One region of the Bacillus sp. UNCCL81 genome, then DNA from elsewhere that is predicted to be linked to it. Evidence: a T-box and tRNA genes for the amino acid it is inferred to sense, from the RefSeq annotation. Region 1 holds a T-box; the other holds one or more tRNA genes.
What was found. The T-box of region 1 lies ahead of ileS (isoleucine--tRNA ligase). A T-box ahead of a tRNA ligase gene usually reads a tRNA of that ligase, here a tRNA-Ile.
Positions count from the first base shown of each region.

Region 1 (9,166 bases):
ATCAACTACTTCTTTACGGAAGAATCGATCAATAAAATTACCTATCGCACCACCTAATACTAATCCTAAAGATAGACCAAGGAATCGATCTCCTTTTGCGTGCTTTTGGATAAAGTAAATCACTGCTACCACAAAGACTAAAGTAATTAAATAAAAGAAACCCATTTTCCCTTGGAGCATTCCCCAAGCCGCCCCTTGATTGCGATGTGATGTTATGTAAAAAATATTTTTAATAATCTCAATATTTTCTCCTAAATACATCTTCTTTAATACCGCAAGTTTTGTCAGCTGATCAATTAAAATGACAATTACCGCAATAATATATGCCAAATTTATCCCCTACCTTATTAGATATCTCATCAAATTTTAGCATAGGGGAAACGTTTATACAATGAATAGTATTAGTAATGATTTCTTACAAAACTAAAATCCTCTAACGTTCGACCTGTTGGAAGCACTTTTAATTTTTCAATTGGAATAGCTTGCCCAGTTACCTCACAATAACCAAATAATCCATGATCAATTTTTTGCAAGGCAATCTCAATATCATATAAATCATTTTGCATGTCTTCAACGAGGATATGATGTTTATTTGTCTCCTCATAAATTGAATGATGTTGCTCGATATCAGTAGAACTTATTGGTTCAGAAAATAAACGATGTAGCAATTCATTTTTAATAAGTTCGAGCTCTTGTTTGATATAGAAAATTTCATTGCTCCTCATCTTCTTCACTCCCAATTTTTTTATGTAAAAATACTTTTCCCTCAAACCGAAGTCGATAATAGGTGAAACTTTTTCCTTTAAAGGAAATGGCTAAAGATATTTCCATTCATAATTGTAATTTTATTTAAACTGAAAAAAAAAACCCGCTTAGGCTCCATGTCCTTTTGCGGGTTTTCCTTATATCTTTCAAAAATTTTCTATTAATGATTGAGTATTATTAGTCTGTAAATTGTTGCGTCCAATAAGTTCCGACTTTACCTACTCCAATTTGTTTAAAGTTAGGGCTCATGATGTTTGCTCGATGACCTGGTGAGTTCATCCAATCAGTCATTACTTCATTTGCAGTTGTTTGACCATGAGCGATGTTTTCACCCTTGTATCCACCATTGAAGCTTAATGTTGAATGATACATGTTGTTCGCATTACTCATTGTTTGTGACCATGCTTGAGCCGTTCCGTCCAGATAGCTAGATAGTGTTAATGGCTTTAATCCGCCTTTACCACGCTCGATATTTACTAAGTCTAAAATTTGTTGTTGAATCGAATCATTTGAGCTTGCTGGTGTAGTCGGATTAGACGGTCTTGTTGCTGGTGTTGATGGTGTTGATGGTGTTGATGGACTTGTTGATGGTACATATTTTACGTATTTTTTTAGAATGAATCTTGTCTTACCTTTATAGTTAACTTTTACAAATGTACTATTGTAACCCGAGTAGTTAATTTGTTGATTTTTAGCTAGATATCCAACAGTTTTAGCACGATAGCTGGCTTTGTCTTTTACAGCTACTTTAGTAGCAGTTACTGCACCTGAAGTTGCTCCTGCATATGATCCTAATCCTAAAACCATTGGCGTTGCGATCGCAATTCCTAAAACTGCTTGAGTTACTTTTTTGATGTTTTTATTCAAATTGTATTCCCCCAATGTTTGTTTTTAGTTGATGTTATCGCTTACAAGAACAATCTTACATCAACACATACATACATACAACCGGAAAATAAAAAAAGGAAGATTTTACTACGTTCATCCTTTTTCATCTTCTAATTCTTTTCTATATTCTTCTTTTATAATCTCTCTTACATCATCTCTTTTAATAAACTCTTTTACAAATTCCCTAATTCCTTGTTTTCTCATTTCCTCAAGCATTTCATTCCTAATTCCTTCTATATTAACAGACTGTTCAATTTCTTTTTTTAGGATTCCTTTAATATCTGGTTCTTTTATTCCTAAAAGGTAATATGAACGCTTGATACTTTGTTGTATACTTGAGCGACTTTTCTGCTCTAAGTCAGCTATTTCTTGGTAACTGTATCCCTTTTCTCTTAATTCCACTCGCTTCTTCATTAAATCAGTTAACTTAGCCCAATTTGGATTATTCACATAATTCATGGTAAAAATCCCTCTTATTTTTTATTTTAGTACCGCTTATACATACCATACACCAATACAACCTTATTTACAATTTTGTATTAAAAAGAGCCGAAAGTTTAATCTTTCGGCCCTCTAATTTAGTTCTTCACATTCATTAAATATCTTTTACAACACTTGCACAACGTAAGCAAAGTGTTGGATGTGCTTCATCTTTACCAACTTCTTCTGTAACAACCCAGCATCGTTCACAAGTTTCCCCTGTTGCAGGTGTTACTTCGATACTTAATGTATCAAATTTTTGCGCTGTTTCAGGAGCTTGCTCATCGCTACTAGCAATTTCTACTTGAGAAACAATTAATAATTGTTTGAAGTCTTCATTAATCGAATTTAGTAGTTCTGCTACTTCTGCATTAGGATAGATTTTCACTGCTGCAGTTAGAGATTTACCGATTACTTTTTCATTACGTGCAACTTCAAGTGCTTTTAATACGTCATCACGTAAATCCATGAATTTTTCCCACTTAGCCTCTAAGCTTTGAGTATCGCCGAAATCTTTAACATCTGGCATTTCAGTTAAGAAAATACTATCAACAGTAGTTCCTGCCATATGTGACCAAACTTCTTCAGCTGTATGAGGTAAAATTGGAGCTACTAAACGAGTTAGAGCTTGTAATGACTCATGTAATACTGTTTGAATTGCTAAACGATCTTTATTCGTTTTTGGCTCGATATATAAAATATCTTTTGATAAATCAAAATAGAAAGAACTTAATTCAGTTGTACAGAAGTTTTGAATTGTGTGGTAAACATTTGCAAATTCATATTTCTCGTACGATTCACGAACTGTTTTAACCACATTGTTTAATTTAACTAGCATGTATTGATCTAATTCGCGTAGCTCTTCATATTTTAAAGCATCTTGTTCTGCGTTAAATCCGTCTAGGTTTCCTAGTAAGAAACGGAACGTATTACGGATTTTACGGTATACTTCAGCAACTTGTTTCATTAATGCGTCAGAGATACGAACATCTGATTGATAATCTACAGAAGCTACCCATAGACGTAAAATATCCGAACCATATTGATTCATAATTTTTGATGGTAGAACGATGTTTCCGATTGATTTACTCATCTTGCGACCTTCACCATCTAAAACGAAGCCATGGCTTACTACAGCTTTATAAGGAGCTTGACCAGTTACAGCAACGCTTGTACTTAATGAAGAGTTAAACCAACCACGGTATTGGTCAGAACCTTCTAAGTAAATATCAGCAGGGAAAGATAATTCCTCACGAGTGTTTAATACTGCTTGGTGTGATGAACCACTATCAAACCAAACATCCATGATATCTTTCTCTTTAGTGAAGTTACCATTTGGTGAACCAGGATGTGTAAATCCTTCAGGTAATAATTCTTTTGCTTCTTTTTCAAACCAAATATTTGAACCATGCTCTTTAAATAAGTTCGAAACATGTTCAATTGTTTCTTCTGTAATAATTGCTTCTCCGTCTTCAGCATAAAATACTGGAATTGGAACTCCCCAAACTCGTTGACGTGAGATACACCAATCTCCACGATCACGAACCATGTTAAATAGTCGAGTTTCCCCCCAAGCTGGGAACCACTTAGTATCTTGAACAGCTTGCATTAATTGCTCACGAATTGCTTCAATTGATGCAAACCATTGTGCAGTTGCTCGGAAGATAATTGGTTTTTTCGTTCTCCAGTCATGTGGATAAGAGTGTGTAATAAATTGTAATTTTAATAAAGCACCTTTTTCTTCTAATGCTTTTGTAATTTCTTTATTAGCTTCATCATAAAATAAACCTTCAAAACCAGGAGCTTCTTTTGTTAGAACACCTTTTTCATCTACTGGACAAAGCACTTCTAATCCATATTGTTGACCTACACGGAAGTCATCTTCACCATGACCTGGTGCAGTATGAACACAACCTGTTCCAGCGTCAGTCGTTACATGATCACCTAAAATAACAACTGACTGGCGATCATACAATGGATGCTTACAAATGATTCCTTCAAGTTCAGAACCATTAAAAGTCTTATCAACTACTGCACCTTCCCAACCTAGTTCATTTGCGACAGATTCTCTTAGCTCACTAGCAACTACGAACTTGTCACTATTTACAGATACTACATCATAGCTTAAGTCAGGATGTAAACATACAGCTAAGTTAGCCGGGATCGTCCATGGAGTTGTCGTCCAAATAATGAATTTCTCTCCACCGTTTAGAACGTCTTTCCCATTTTCAACTGCAAATGCAACATAGATTGATGCTGAACGCTTGTCTTGGTACTCGATTTCCGCTTCAGCAAGCGCAGATTCACTAGATGGAGACCAATAGACTGGTTTAAGACCTTTATAGATTAATCCCTTAGTAGCCATTTTACCGAATACTTTAATTTGTTCAGCTTCATATTCTTTTTCAAGTGTGATATATGGTCGGTCCCAATCACCTAAAATTCCTAAACGTTTAAATTGTTCTTTTTGACGCTCTACTTGCTCGTAAGCATATTCTTCACATAGTTTACGGAATTCTGCTACTGACATTTCTTTACGATTTACTTTTTTATTTGCTAATGCTTGTTCAATCGGTAAACCGTGAGTATCCCAACCTGGAACGTAAGGAGAACGGTATCCATTCATATTATAAAAACGAACAATGAAATCCTTTAAAACTTTATTAAGTGCATGTCCCATATGAAGGTCACCATTTGCATAAGGTGGTCCATCATGTAATATAAATGACGGTTTTCCTTCGTTATGTTTTTGAACAGTTGCATAAATATCTTTTTTGTTCCACTCTTCTTGAATTTGTGGCTCACGTTGAGGTAAATTTCCTCTCATAGGAAATTCAGTTTTTGGCATAAGTAACGTATCTTTGTACTCCATTTGCTTTCCTCCATTTTAAACTTGATTGATCTAAAGTTAGCCTTTTAGGCAAGTCCAACTGCTCTATGGCAGCTTACTTTACATTTTTTAAATTCCACATTAACGCATTGTATCCATCTTACAAGCCTTTTATTAGTGGAGTTGTCTATTATGTATAATAAATCGTGTAAGACGCAAAAAACCTTCCTCATCCCAAAAAAGGGACGAGAAAGGTTCCCGTGGTACCACCCTAATTGACAATAAATTTCATAAATTTACTGTCCACTTAGCATTCTTAACGTGAATGAAACGTCTTTTCCTACTCATTTCAGAAAAGCACTCTAGGGTGATTTTCCTTCTATTTTCTATATCAAGCTTACACTATCCTTGACTCGCTACCTAGTTTTATAGAAGTACTCTTCCCTGTCACCGATTTACTATTAATATCTAATAAATTATATTTAAAACTTTACAAATCGTCAAGACTTATGGACTAGTTTGCGATTTCTTCTGTTTCTTTATCATCTAAAATATGATCCCAATCTTCATGCCCTAGCATTTCTAATTGAGTTTCGATTGCCATTCTTAAACGTGTTCGGAAAACTTTGGATTGTTTCTTAAGCTCTTCAAATTCCATTGTAACTTTTCTAGATTTAATTAAAGCTTCATTGATAATGCGATCAGCATTTTTCTCCGCTTCTTTAATAATCAATTTAGCTTCTTTTTGGGCACTACCTTTTACATCTTCAGCAGCTTCTTGCGCAATCAAAATTGACTTATTTAAAGTTTCTTCTATAGTAGAAAAATGCTTTAATCTTTCTTTCATATCAAGAATTTGCTCTTCTAATTGTTTCTTCTCACGAATAACTAATTCATAATCTTTAATGACTTGATCTAAAAACTCGTTAACGTCATCTTCGTCATAGCCACGAAAACTTTTACCAAATTCTTTATTATGAATATCAAGTGGTGTTAAAGGCAATTAAGCCACCTCCATGTATGTATGTTCTTTATTTATAGGTTATAATAAATTTTCGACAGTTTCTACGTTTTTCCTTCTACAATTTCTGACTATTTTTTAACACCGTAGTTTATCCGCCATTTTTCTTTTTTTGATAAGCCATCAATTGACATTAACATTCCTCTACCAAAACCTTTGACAGAGAATAAATCTCCTTCTTCACATAAAAATGAAGTAGAATCAATAACTCGCTGATTTATCTTAACGTGTTCAGTTTTAATTAAGCTTTGGGCTTTTTGTCTCGATATATTATAGAATTCACTTAATAAGACATCTAATCTTAGTGATGATACAGTCCCATTATTAGTTTGCCAAACATCATCTGATTCAATCAATTCTTTAAATGAAATTCTCTTTAATTTAATTGGCGATTTTCCTACAGAAATTAAGTTACTTTCTACAAAACTTGCTATTTCATCAGCAACAATTAGTTGGATCATATCATTTTTAATTAAAATATCACCAAATTTTGCTCTTGTGATTCCTAATGACATTAATGTTCCCAATACTTGTCGATGAGATAAGGTGTGAAATTTAGTTGCATAAACTAAATCAAATGCAACCAAAGAATAATCCTCTTCAACTGGTGTATAGAAACTCGGGTAAATAATTGCACGCTTTCGTTCACAATCCCCGCGACCACCAAAAAAAGCGACAAAACACTCCCCTTGATTACCGATAATTGATTGCATAATCATTTGTTCTCTTAAATCAAGAAAATCTGTCAACTTAATAGAATAGCGTTCAATTGCTTGTTCCTTCCAGCTGAGAACCTTGTCTACGAAAACATGCTCTTCTTTTCGAAAATGATCATAAATACTCATTAATGCAATCCTCTTTTTCATCAATCTTCAATATTAATTAAAAAAGAGAACCTGTTAGATTCTCTCTTTAAAAGAAACGAGAAATATTTAAAATACCAATTCCAGCAAATTCTAATGCAAATAATGCAATAATAGGTGAAAAATCAAACATACCAATTGACGGAACAATTCGACGGAACGGCTCTAAATATGGTTCTGATATCCTACCAATTAAGCGACCGAAGCCTGATTGCCTTATTTGAGGGAACCAAGATAAAATGATATGAATTACGATGACGATTCTATAGTATGAGATTAATTTGTATAAAATATAAAAAAGTAAATCCATTTAATTACCACCTTTTAATGGAATTGTCTTCCTCAAATAACATATCTGTAATCGTTCCAGAAATATCAATATTATCAGGTGTACAAATAAACGTATTTGTACCAATTTTTTTTATATCTCCACTTATTGCATAAACTGTACCACTTAAGAAGTCAACAAAGCGCTTAGCTTGATCGATTTGCATTTGTTGTAAATTGATCACAACTGCTTTTTTTGCTTTTAAATGGTCTGCAACATCCTGTGCTTCTGCATATTCACGCGGCTGCGCTAATACAACTTTTGACGACAAAGAAGCTCCTCCTGGTATACTTACTAATTTTTGCTTTGATGCATTTCTCTCTTGGTTAATTTCTTCATTTACATGTTTAGAAAATTGTTGTTGTTGATGCTGTTGTTGATATTGTTTTTGTTGCTGATGTTGTTGCTGATGTTGTTGCTCTTCGTATTCATAATCATCTTCATACTCATCTTCCATTGCAAAAAAGTTTCTAACTTTCCCAATAATACTCATCTTCTCTACCTTCCCTTTCCTACTAAATCAGTACCTATTCTTATGAATGTAGCACCTTCTTCTATTGCTATCTCAAAATCATTAGACATACCCATTGATAATTCAGAACATGGAATATTTGCAATCTGTAGCTCTTTTACTTTTTCTTGTAATTCCTTTAATCCTTTGAAGCTATTTCGAATGATCGTTACATCCTCCGTGAAGGGTGCCATAGTCATTAACCCAACAACTTGTACTTTATCAAATTCTGAAAGTTGTCTAGCAAATTCGATTACATCATTTGGATCTATGCCATGCTTTGAGTCTTCTCCAGATACATTGACCTGTAGGAAACATTTTAATGGTTCTGCTGCTCGTTTTTGTATCTCTTCTGCTAAGGATAGTCGATCTAAAGAATGTAAGTAATCTATTCTATGTATGACATCTTTTACTTTTCTAGTTTGAAGTGAACCAATAAAATGCCAGATAACATCACTTTTAATGTGATCTTGTTTTTCCTTTAGTCCTTCAAAACGGTTTTCACCTAATTGAAGTATACCTTCAGCTAAAACTTCTTTAGCCACTTCAGTGGATACTTGTTTAGTAACAGCTATTAGAGTGACATCATCATCTCGATTTGCTCTTACTTTGGCTCCATTAATTTGTTCACTAATACGTTCATAATTTTGTTTGACAGTCATGATGCTAATTCCTCCAACCAATATAACTCATCATTCTTCCTGTTTTCCCACCATCCCTACGGTGAGAAAAAAATAGGCTCGGGTTACAACTTGTACAATAATTTGTCATTATTATATTTTCTTCACTAATACCCGATCTAATGAGTAATTGTTTGTTTGCTTCTTTTAAATTCAATTTGAATTTCCCATTTTGTAAAGTGGTTAAAATATTATTAGGAATCTTGTGTTCAAAAGCATCATCTACCTTATTCATCACAAAATCATCCACTTCATAACAACAATCACCAATTGCTGGCCCGATTGCAACTTGGATATTTTTAAGTTGTACGTTTTCTTCTTTCACCAATTTTTCGATTAAACGTCCGCCAATGTTTTGAACAGTACCTTTCCAACCTGCATGAGCTAAACCAATAAATTTACTTGTTGGTTCAAGGAAATACAACGGAACACAATCTGCATAACAAGAAGTTAATAATATATTTTCCTCATTCGTATAAAAACCATCTGTTGTCTCGATGCTAGTTTCGTAATCAGTAACACCTTTGCCACAATCTTTTTTTGTTACTTTCACCACATTATTCCCATGAACTTGTTCTGAACAAACCCATTTCGTCTTTGAAAACTCTAATTTACTCGCAAGGAGTTCTCTATTTTCTACTACAATATCCTTCGAGTCATTTACATGTAATCCAAGATTAAAAGAAGTGAAACAACCTTGGCTAACTCCATCATTTTTTGTTGTAAATCCTGCAACTAAATGTTTGTATGAGTCTTCCCAAGGTTGAATCATAAAAGTACTTTCAGTCGATTGAATGAAG
Region 1 covers NZ_FOMF01000003.1:403,962-413,127, reverse strand. The annotation lists gene lspA (signal peptidase II) at 1-330, opposite strand, end outside; gene BM319_RS07825 (TraR/DksA family transcriptional regulator) at 402-725, opposite strand; gene BM319_RS07820 (CAP domain-containing protein) at 943-1,632, opposite strand; gene BM319_RS07815 (hypothetical protein) at 1,747-2,112, opposite strand; gene ileS (isoleucine--tRNA ligase) at 2,249-5,005, opposite strand; T-box leader at 5,202-5,423, opposite strand; gene BM319_RS07805 (DivIVA domain-containing protein) at 5,478-5,966, opposite strand; gene BM319_RS07800 (YlmH family RNA-binding protein) at 6,056-6,829, opposite strand; gene BM319_RS07795 (YggT family protein) at 6,897-7,157, opposite strand; gene BM319_RS07790 (cell division protein SepF) at 7,162-7,668, opposite strand; gene BM319_RS07785 (YggS family pyridoxal phosphate-dependent enzyme) at 7,674-8,348, opposite strand; gene pgeF (peptidoglycan editing factor PgeF) at 8,353-9,166, opposite strand, start outside.

Region 2 (9,166 bases), on a different contig from region 1:
CAGGTTTAAAGTCTAATTCTTTAATACATTCAATTGCAGCTAGAGAAAAGAATGCAAAACGCTCTCCATCATCAAAATGACCATACAACTTGTCTCGATTGAAATAGTACTCGTTATCAATAAAATAATAAGTTGTTCCTTCTAATTTCAATTCAAATAAACCACAATACTGTTTTCTCCAGCCTAGATTTATAGAAAGCTCTTTTACTAGCTTAGCTTCTTCTCTATATTTAGCGGGAATTAACGAGTAGAATGGAAGCATTACTCTTACATTCGTATTTAGTTTATTTAAATACTTAGGGAGAGCGCCTGCAACATCTGCAAGCCCTCCCGATTTAACAAACGGTACACATTCTGAAACAATATATAAAACATTTACCACTGAATCAACGCTCCTTGGACTGAACCTTTTTGAAGCACTACAGGCTCACTTAAGCTTCCTTTTATTTCAACACCATCTTCTATTCGAACATCTTTATCTAATATAACGCCATCTAATATACAATTATCTCCAATGTTTGATTTTTGCATAACAACACAATTTCGAATAATTGTATTTTTTCCAATTTTCACAGCTCTTGAAATAATACTATTTTCAACCGTTCCCTCAATTTCACATCCATTAGCTACAATTGAATTTTTGACAATTGCTTCTTTTGAATATTTTGTTGGTGGCTCATCTTTAACCTTAGTAAAGACAGGATAAGATTTTAAGAATAATTGATTCCATATCTCAGGATTTAATAATTTCATACTTTGCTCGAAATAATCCTCAATTGTTTGAATGATTGAAACTTGTTGAGGTATTTCATACGCACTTAGTTCAACCTCATTATTTTGATCGCGTACAACGTCCATAATTGTTTCATAGCCTTTTTCGTGGAAGTTTTCAAAAAGCTTTAACAATAACTCTTTTTCGAGGATATAGATATTTAAAGATTTACTGAACTGCTTTAACTCAGTAATTTGTGCATCTGTTTCGATATGTCTCTTTAAAACTGGTCTAAAATCCACTGAGCAAATCGTATAAGTATTTGCTACTACTACATACTTTTGAGTAGAACGTTGTAAAAATTGAATATGCTTTTCGATAAAATCGAATGTACCAAAAGCTCCATCAGTTGGTTCTGGCGTAAAAATAAATAGTCCATCCTTTTTACGATTTAAGTCCCAATGTTTACCGGAGCCTAAGTGATCAATAATTGATCGATAAGGTTGATCAGGAAATACAGCGACACTCGTAATACCAGAGTTCACCATATTACTTAACATAAAATCGATTAAACGATATCGACCTGCATAAGGAAGTGTTGCTAATGGTCGATGCTGTGTTAACGGCTTTAAAGATTCAAAATGTGTTGACGCCTCAATTATTCCTAGCATAGTATGTTTCATCAAATAACCCTCTCAATCTATTTTTCTATTTGAGGAATGAGCCACCTCTTATTCTCCGCTTGTAACTAGAATTACCTCTTCATAATCTTTCTCAGGACCTAAAAGGCTTCCATCAGGAATCACCATTCCAGGAGCTACTACAGCACTTTCAATTCGTACATCTTTTCCAATAACGCAACCTGGCATAACGACAGAATCTTTTATCATACTGCCTTCTCCTATTGTTACACCTTGGAATAAGACAGAATGTGATATAAAACCTTCAACAACACACCCCTCATTAATTAGAGAGTCTTCAACGATTGCTGTAGGTGCAATGTATTGTGGTGGTTGATTTGGATTAACTGAATATATGCGCCAATCACGGTCATAAATATTTAGTTCGCTATCTTCATTTAACAAATCCATATTTGCTTCCCATAAGCTTTTTACTGTACCAACATCTTTCCAATAACCTTTGAAAGGATAAGCAACTACTTTTTTCTTTTCTTCTAATAAAAGCGGAATAACGTCTTTACCAAAGTCATTACTTGATTCTGGATTACGATCATCCATCTCTAAAAACTCTTTTAAAACATTCCATTTAAAAATATAAATTCCCATTGATGCTAAATTACTCTTTGGATATTGAGGTTTTTCTTCAAATTCAATAATATCCATTTCATCATTTGTATTCATAATTCCGAAACGGCTAGCTTCATCAATCGGAACTTCGATAACTGAAATCGATACATCTGCCTCTTTTTCAATGTGATAGTCTAGCATTTTACTATAGTCCATCTTATAAATATGATCACCTGAAAGAATCAAAACATATTCAGGCTGATATTGCTTTATATAATTTAAATTTTGATAAATTGCACTTGCAGTACCTGTATACCATTTAACTCCAGATGCTTCTGAATATGGTGGCAAAACAGTTACCCCACCATTTAAGCGATCTAAATCCCATGCACTTCCTATACCAATATATGAGTTTAGTACAAGTGGTTGATATTGAGTTAACACCCCAACAGTATCAATACCTGAATTTGTGCAATTACTTAAAGTAAAATCTATTATTCGATATTTACCTCCAAAAGCTACGGCTGGTTTTGCTAGTTCTTTTGTTAAAGAACTCAATCTACTCCCTTTTCCCCCTGCTAGTAACATTGCTACGCATTTTTTCTGAACCATTGCTGCTAATCCCCTTTCGCATTTTGACTGGACGAATGATTGTAAAACTAAAGGCAGGTAATGCTATTTCAATACTGTATGGTAAACCATGAAATGGTATTTCTTCTGATTCAATGGCAGAACGATTTATTTTACTATCGCCACCAAATTGTACATAGTCACTTGAGAGCAATTCTTTATATCGATGCTTTGCAGGTACTCCAATTCGATATGTGTCATAAGAAATCTCTCTAAAATTACAGATTACGATGACATAATCCTCTTTGTTTTTTCCTTTACGGATAAATGAAAATACACTCTGATCTGCATTATTTGCATCAATCCATGAAAATCCATCCCAATGATTATCAACTTCATAAAGTGATTTATTTTTTTTATAAATCGATAATAATTCTTTAAAATATTTGTTCATCTTGGAATGATATTCATAATCTTTTATCATCCAATCAACTTGCTCTAAATCCTTCCACTCATCAAATTGCCCAAATTCACTACCCATAAATAAAAGCTTTTTACCTGGATGAGATAAATAATAGCCAAATAGTACCCTTAATTGAGCAAACTTTTCCTCATATGTACCTGGCATTTTATTTAACAAAGATTTCTTACCATGTACTACTTCATCATGTGAAAAAGGTAAAACAAAATTTTCTGAGAAGGCATATAAAAACGAGAAAGTCATCTTATTATGATGATGCTTTCTTTGTGTTGGGTGAGTCTCCATATAAGTCAAAACATCATTCATCCAACCCATATTCCACTTAAAATTAAAACCTAATCCACCTTCGTATGTAGGTGCAGTAACTAATGGCCAATCAGTAGAATCTTCAGCTATCATTAATACTTGTGGATCATGTTCAAATACCGCTTCATTTAATTTACTTAAAAACTGAGTTGCAAAAGGATTCTCTTCATTTCTATTTTTCCAATATAAAATATTTGCAACAGCGTCTACTCGGAAACCATCAATATGAAAATATTCCATCCAATATAGAGCGTTTGAAATAAGAAATGATTTTACCTCTGGTTTTGATAAATCAAAATTCGCTGTACCCCATACTTCATTTTCTCTGGCATCATAACCTTCATATTCATATGTCGGTTCACCATCAAACATGTATAATCCATGAGAATCCTTACAAAAATGACCAGGCACCCAATCCATAATGACTCCTAATCCGTTTTGGTGGCATTCGTCAATAAAGCTCATTAGCTCATGAGGATTTCCATATCGACTAGTAGATGAAAAATATCCTACTCCTTGATACCCCCAAGAACGATCATATGGATGTTCAACTAATGGTAATATTTCGATATGTGTAAAACCATGATCTTTTACATATGGAATTAGTTCTGTCGCTAGTTCTGCATAAGTGTAAAAATCACCGTTTTCCTTCTTTTTCCAAGAACCTAAATGTACCTCATAAATTAAAACTGGTTCTTCATAAACTGACTTTTTAAATTTTTGCTTACGATATTTTGCATCTTTCCATTTATAGCCCGAAAGATCATAAACGATCGAAGCTGTGCTTGGTCTTAGCTCACTAAAGAAAGCAAAAGGATCACTTTTTAATAAAACTTCACCACGCTTGGTTGAAATTTCATATTTGTATATCGTCCCATGACCAATATTGGGGATAGATATCGTCCAAATCCCTTGATCGTTCAACTTTTCCATTTTATGTTCAGAACCATTCCACTTATTAAAGTCCCCAACAACTGAGACAGCTTTCGCATGTGGAGCCCACACTGTAAAAGTAGTTCCCACTTTATTCCCATTTTTTACAACATGTGCCCCAAAGCATTCATGGCTATGGAATAAACTTCCCTCATGGAATAAATGCACATCAAACTCAGTTGGCCGTGTCAAAAGCAACATCCTCACCTCATTACAATCTCTTAAATTCTTCTATCTCTTAATATTCTACAAATATATATATTCACCTTGTTTTTATGCAAAAAAAATTCAAAAACTTTTTTCAGAAAATGAATAACCATTCATGAAACCGTTGTCATTATTGCGTTTGTCGTAAAAATGTCGAATTTGTCGAACGAATATCACCGTATAATTATACAACGCATTTACAAAACCCCTTGTCTTAATTTGTAATTTTTTGATTTATCATAAAATTTCATACATAATTTACACTTTTATTACATATAAACTTTATATTAAAAAAGAATTGTAGAAAAATGTCGAACTAAAGGGGAGAATTTTTTTTTGAAAAATTTTTAGAAACGACTATCAAATTACAGATGCAAAAGTAAAAATAAACTTAAAAACGAATCTACTCTTTATGCGGTAATAAATTGTGGCATTAAATATTAACTTACTTACGTTTTAGGAAATTCAACAAAAATTATTGAAATACATGTAGAAAAGGATCACTTCAAAGTTACTAAGGTTTGTGTCAATATCATAATTTCCCTAGTTGTGCTACCCTCTTTGGTTGGACTTATTTTTAGCTCACTAAAATAACAATCGTAATATAGTAAAAAGGATCTTCGTTATTACGAAAATCCTTTTTTGTCTTAGTATTTAAAAGCTTATTAGACTTGCATTCGCTTATTTGATGTGATTACTCGTAAACGAATATCCGAAATCAGGAATACACCACATAAGATGACAAGAAAACCGAACAACATCCCTAATGTAATATGTTCTTTCAAAATAAGAACTCCCCAGATTATTCCAAACACAGGAATTAGAAAAGTAACACTTAATGTTTTGGTAGGTCCAACACTTTCGATAAGATAAAAGTACAATAAATAGGCTATAGCAGTACAAAATAATGCTAATCCTAGAACTGCCAATATAGCAACTCCTGAAACTTTTTCTGTAGATGCAGTGAAATTTAGAAATGTAAAAGGTAAAAGTATAATTGCAGCACCAATTTGTTGACCAGCTGCAAGTGAAAGTGGTGGTACCCTATCAAAAGCTTTCTTAGCATACACACCTGCAATCCCATATGAAATAGTCGACAAAACTGCTAGTCCAATTGCTATTTTAACATCATAAGTAAACGGTATCGAACTCCAACCTACTAACAAGATCACTCCTATTAAACCCACTATTATTCCAATCAACTTACGAATACTCAACTTTTCTTTCGTCCATACAAAAACAACCAGCGCTGTAAATAATGGCGTCAAAGAGTTTAGAATTGATGACATTGAAGCTGGCAAATGTAATGCTGATGTAGCAATTAATGTAAATGGTATTGCCGCATTTAATGCCCCTATTATTAAATATTGTCTCCATCTCTTTTTAAAGTGTAATGACTTTTTAGTAATAACCAAATATAGTACCAGTGCAAACGCAGCAATTATAACTCTTCCCTGTATTGTTAAAATTGGTCCAAAAACAGGTGAAGCTATCCTAATAAATAAAAATGAAGCTCCCCATAATGCAGCTAGGCTCAATAAAGCTATTCCATCTTTTAACTTCATTTATTTAACCCCTTTCTGAATGTAGTTGGAGTGTAATTAAAATGATGACGAAACATGCTTGAAAAATGTGCCGAGCCTTTATAACCAAGATTATGCGCTATTTCAGTTATGGTTTTCTCAGTATCTCGTAATAATCTCAAAGCTTCTATCATTCTTAACCTAGTTGCGTATTCTAACGGCGATAAACCTGTGGATTTTTTAAATAATCTTTGCAAATGAAACTTACTTACTCCAACTTCAATTGCTAACCGATCCAATGTTAAGCTATTTCGATATTCTTTTTCAATAAAATGTTTGGCAGATAAAATAATATCCTCCTCATTTGAGTGAAGTAAATCAGGACGACATCTTTTACATGGACGGTACCCATCTTTAATTGCCAAAGAAAATGACGGATAATATGACACATTTTCTTTTAAAGGGGTTCTTGACTTACACGAAGGTTTACAACAGATTCCAGTGGACTTAACTGCATAAATAAACATTCCATCATACTTTTCATCGCATGATTCAACTGCATCCCACATGACCTGATTATTTAATCCGTTCATTTAATCACCTCATCTTTAGCTATTCACATTTTAACACTAAGATATTGCGCTTGCTTTCAATTTCTTGCTTTCTAATTTCTATGGAAGAAGGATAATAGTAGTTAATAGACCATCTGATGATGTTTGGATTTAAAATGAGTGAAAAGAATATTAGTATTGAAAAATAAGGATATGTGGCCCGAATGAAGATTAACGGAAAAGAGGAATAGTGAAACCATGGAGAGCTATGACTACAATATGCTGTTTCTATTACTTTATTTGTAAAAGTGACAGCGAACATATTGCATCTATGAGAGATAATTCCTTGTACATTTTAAAATGAAAGAAGAACACTTTAATATAATGAAGAAAGCTATACTCAATTAAAGATCTTTCAATAAAGTCCTAAAAAAGACAAATAAAAAACTCAGTTACCTGTGTTATCACAAATAACTGAGCTTTAGATATGACCCGTACGGGACTCGAACCCGTGTTACCGCCGTGAAAGGGCGGTGTCTTAACCGCTTGACCAACGGGCCAAAAAAAAATATGGCAGAGAAGAAGGGATTCGAACCCTCGCACCGGTTACCCGATCTACACCCTTAGCAGGGGCGCCCCTTGAGCCACTTGGGTACTTCTCTATCATATGGCTCCGCAGGTAGGGTTCGAACCTACGACCACTCGGTTAACAGCCGAGTGCTCTACCACTGAGCTACTGCGGAAAAACTAATTATAAAAATTAATGGTGGGCCTAAATGGACTCGAACCATCGACCTCACGCTTATCAGGCGTGCGCTCTAACCAGCTGAGCTATAGGCCCATTAAATTTTATAAAAAGCGGGTGATGGGAATCGAACCCACGACCGAAGCTTGGAAGGCTTCTATTTTACCATTAAACTACACCCGCAAAATATGGGGCGACCGATGGGAATCGAACCCACGAGTGTCGGAACCACAATCCGATGCGTTAACCACTTCGCCACGACCGCCATAAAGAGTGCCGACTAGAGGACTTGAACCCCCAACCTACTGATTACAAGTCAGTTGCTCTACCAATTGAGCTAAGTCGGCATTTTATTATCTATATCACTTTGTTTTATTTACTTATATTTATTTAAGATGGTGGCTCGGGACGGAATCGAACCGCCGACACGAGGATTTTCAGTCCTCTGCTCTACCGACTGAGCTACCGAGCCATCTTAAATGGCGGTCCCGACCGGGATCGAACCGGCGATCTCCTGCGTGACAGGCAGGCATGTTAACCGCTACACCACGGGACCATTTGGTTGCGGGGACAGGATTTGAACCTGCGACCTTCGGGTTATGAGCCCGACGAGCTACCAGACTGCTCCACCCCGCGATAATGTGGATACTATTTAATATAGTTCCATTAATATAAACTTTAATAAAAATGGAGGAGTAAGAGGGATTCGAACCCCCGCGGGCTGTTACACCCCTGTCGGTTTTCAAGACCGATCCCTTCAGCCAGACTTGGGTATTACTCCATTATAAGTGGTGGACCTTGTAGGACTCGAACCTACGACCGGACGGTTATGAGCCGTCTGCTCTAACCAGCTGAGCTAAAGGTCCTTAAATAAGTAGCGGCGGAGGGAGTCGAACCCACGACCTCACGGGTATGAACCGTACGCTCTAGCCAGCTGAGCTACACCGCCATAATAAGTTAATTTAAGTTTCTTCAAGTGGAGCCTAGCGGGATCGAACCGCTGACCTCCTGCGTGCAAGGCAGGCGCTCTCCCAGCTGAGCTAAGGCCCCATGTTTTAAATGGTCGGGAAGACAGGATTTGAACCTGCGACCCCCTGGTCCCAAACCAGGTGCTCTACCAAGCTGAGCCACTTCCCGTTCAGAATTACAGGTGAAATAATATGGCGCGCCCGAAAGGACTCGAACCCATAACCTTTTGATCCGTAGTCAAACGCTCTATCCAATTGAGCTACGGGCGCATATTATAAATGGTACCGAGGGCCGGACTCGAACCGGCACGGGGTCAACCCCCGCAGGATTTTAAGTCCTGTGTGTCTGCCATTCCACCACCCCGGCAGCATATGTGGAGCGGAAGACGGGGCTCGAACCCGCGACCCCAACCTTGGCAAGGTTGTATTCTACCACTGAACTACTTCCGCGTATACTGCTTATAACTTATAAATTTAAATGGTGCGGGTGAAGGGACTCGAACCCCCACACCGAAGTACTAGATCCTAAGTCTAGCGCGTCTGCCAATTCCGCCACACCCGCAAATATTTTCTTTTTAGAAAATGGTGAGCCATGAAGGATTCGAACCTTCGACCCTCTGATTAAAAGTCAGATGCTCTACCTACTGAGCTAATGGCTCATAAAGAGTGCCGACTAGAGGACTTGAACCCCCAACCTACTGATTACAAGTCAGTTGCTCTACCAATTGAGCTAAGTCGGCATATGGTGGAGGATGACGGGCTCGAACCGCCGACCCCCTGCTTGTAAGGCAGGTGCTCTCCCAGCTGAGCTAATCCTCCATCAAACCAAGCGACGTTCTACTCTCACAGGGGGAAACCCCCAACTACCATCGACGCTGAAGAGCTTAACTGCCGTGTTCGGTATGGGAACGGGTGTGACCTCT
Region 2 covers NZ_FOMF01000007.1:247,632-256,797, forward strand. The annotation lists gene glgA (glycogen synthase GlgA) at 1-382, opposite strand, end outside; gene BM319_RS16840 (GlgC family sugar phosphate nucleotidyltransferase) at 376-1,395, opposite strand; gene BM319_RS16845 (glucose-1-phosphate adenylyltransferase) at 1,444-2,571, opposite strand; gene glgB (1,4-alpha-glucan branching protein GlgB) at 2,519-4,447, opposite strand; gene BM319_RS16855 (DMT family transporter) at 5,122-6,021, opposite strand; gene BM319_RS16860 (bifunctional transcriptional activator/DNA repair enzyme AdaA) at 6,018-6,572, opposite strand; tRNA gene BM319_RS16865 (tRNA-Glu) at 7,019-7,090, opposite strand; tRNA gene BM319_RS16870 (tRNA-Ser) at 7,102-7,192, opposite strand; tRNA gene BM319_RS16875 (tRNA-Asn) at 7,199-7,273, opposite strand; tRNA gene BM319_RS16880 (tRNA-Ile) at 7,295-7,371, opposite strand; tRNA gene BM319_RS16885 (tRNA-Gly) at 7,388-7,458, opposite strand; tRNA gene BM319_RS16890 (tRNA-His) at 7,465-7,540, opposite strand; tRNA gene BM319_RS16895 (tRNA-Thr) at 7,550-7,622, opposite strand; tRNA gene BM319_RS16900 (tRNA-Phe) at 7,672-7,747, opposite strand; tRNA gene BM319_RS16905 (tRNA-Asp) at 7,756-7,831, opposite strand; tRNA gene BM319_RS16910 (tRNA-Met) at 7,835-7,911, opposite strand; tRNA gene BM319_RS16915 (tRNA-Ser) at 7,964-8,056, opposite strand; tRNA gene BM319_RS16920 (tRNA-Ile) at 8,065-8,141, opposite strand; tRNA gene BM319_RS16925 (tRNA-Met) at 8,151-8,224, opposite strand; tRNA gene BM319_RS16930 (tRNA-Ala) at 8,253-8,325, opposite strand; tRNA gene BM319_RS16935 (tRNA-Pro) at 8,336-8,412, opposite strand; tRNA gene BM319_RS16940 (tRNA-Arg) at 8,437-8,513, opposite strand; tRNA gene BM319_RS16945 (tRNA-Leu) at 8,524-8,610, opposite strand; tRNA gene BM319_RS16950 (tRNA-Gly) at 8,619-8,693, opposite strand; tRNA gene BM319_RS16955 (tRNA-Leu) at 8,723-8,805, opposite strand; tRNA gene BM319_RS16960 (tRNA-Lys) at 8,827-8,902, opposite strand; tRNA gene BM319_RS16965 (tRNA-Thr) at 8,911-8,983, opposite strand; tRNA gene BM319_RS16970 (tRNA-Val) at 8,987-9,062, opposite strand; partial or broken rRNA gene rrf (5S ribosomal RNA) at 9,068-9,166, opposite strand, start outside.
Region 2: it has a tRNA-Ile gene. The T-box ahead of ileS (isoleucine--tRNA ligase) is inferred to sense a tRNA for this amino acid. The anticodon was not compared.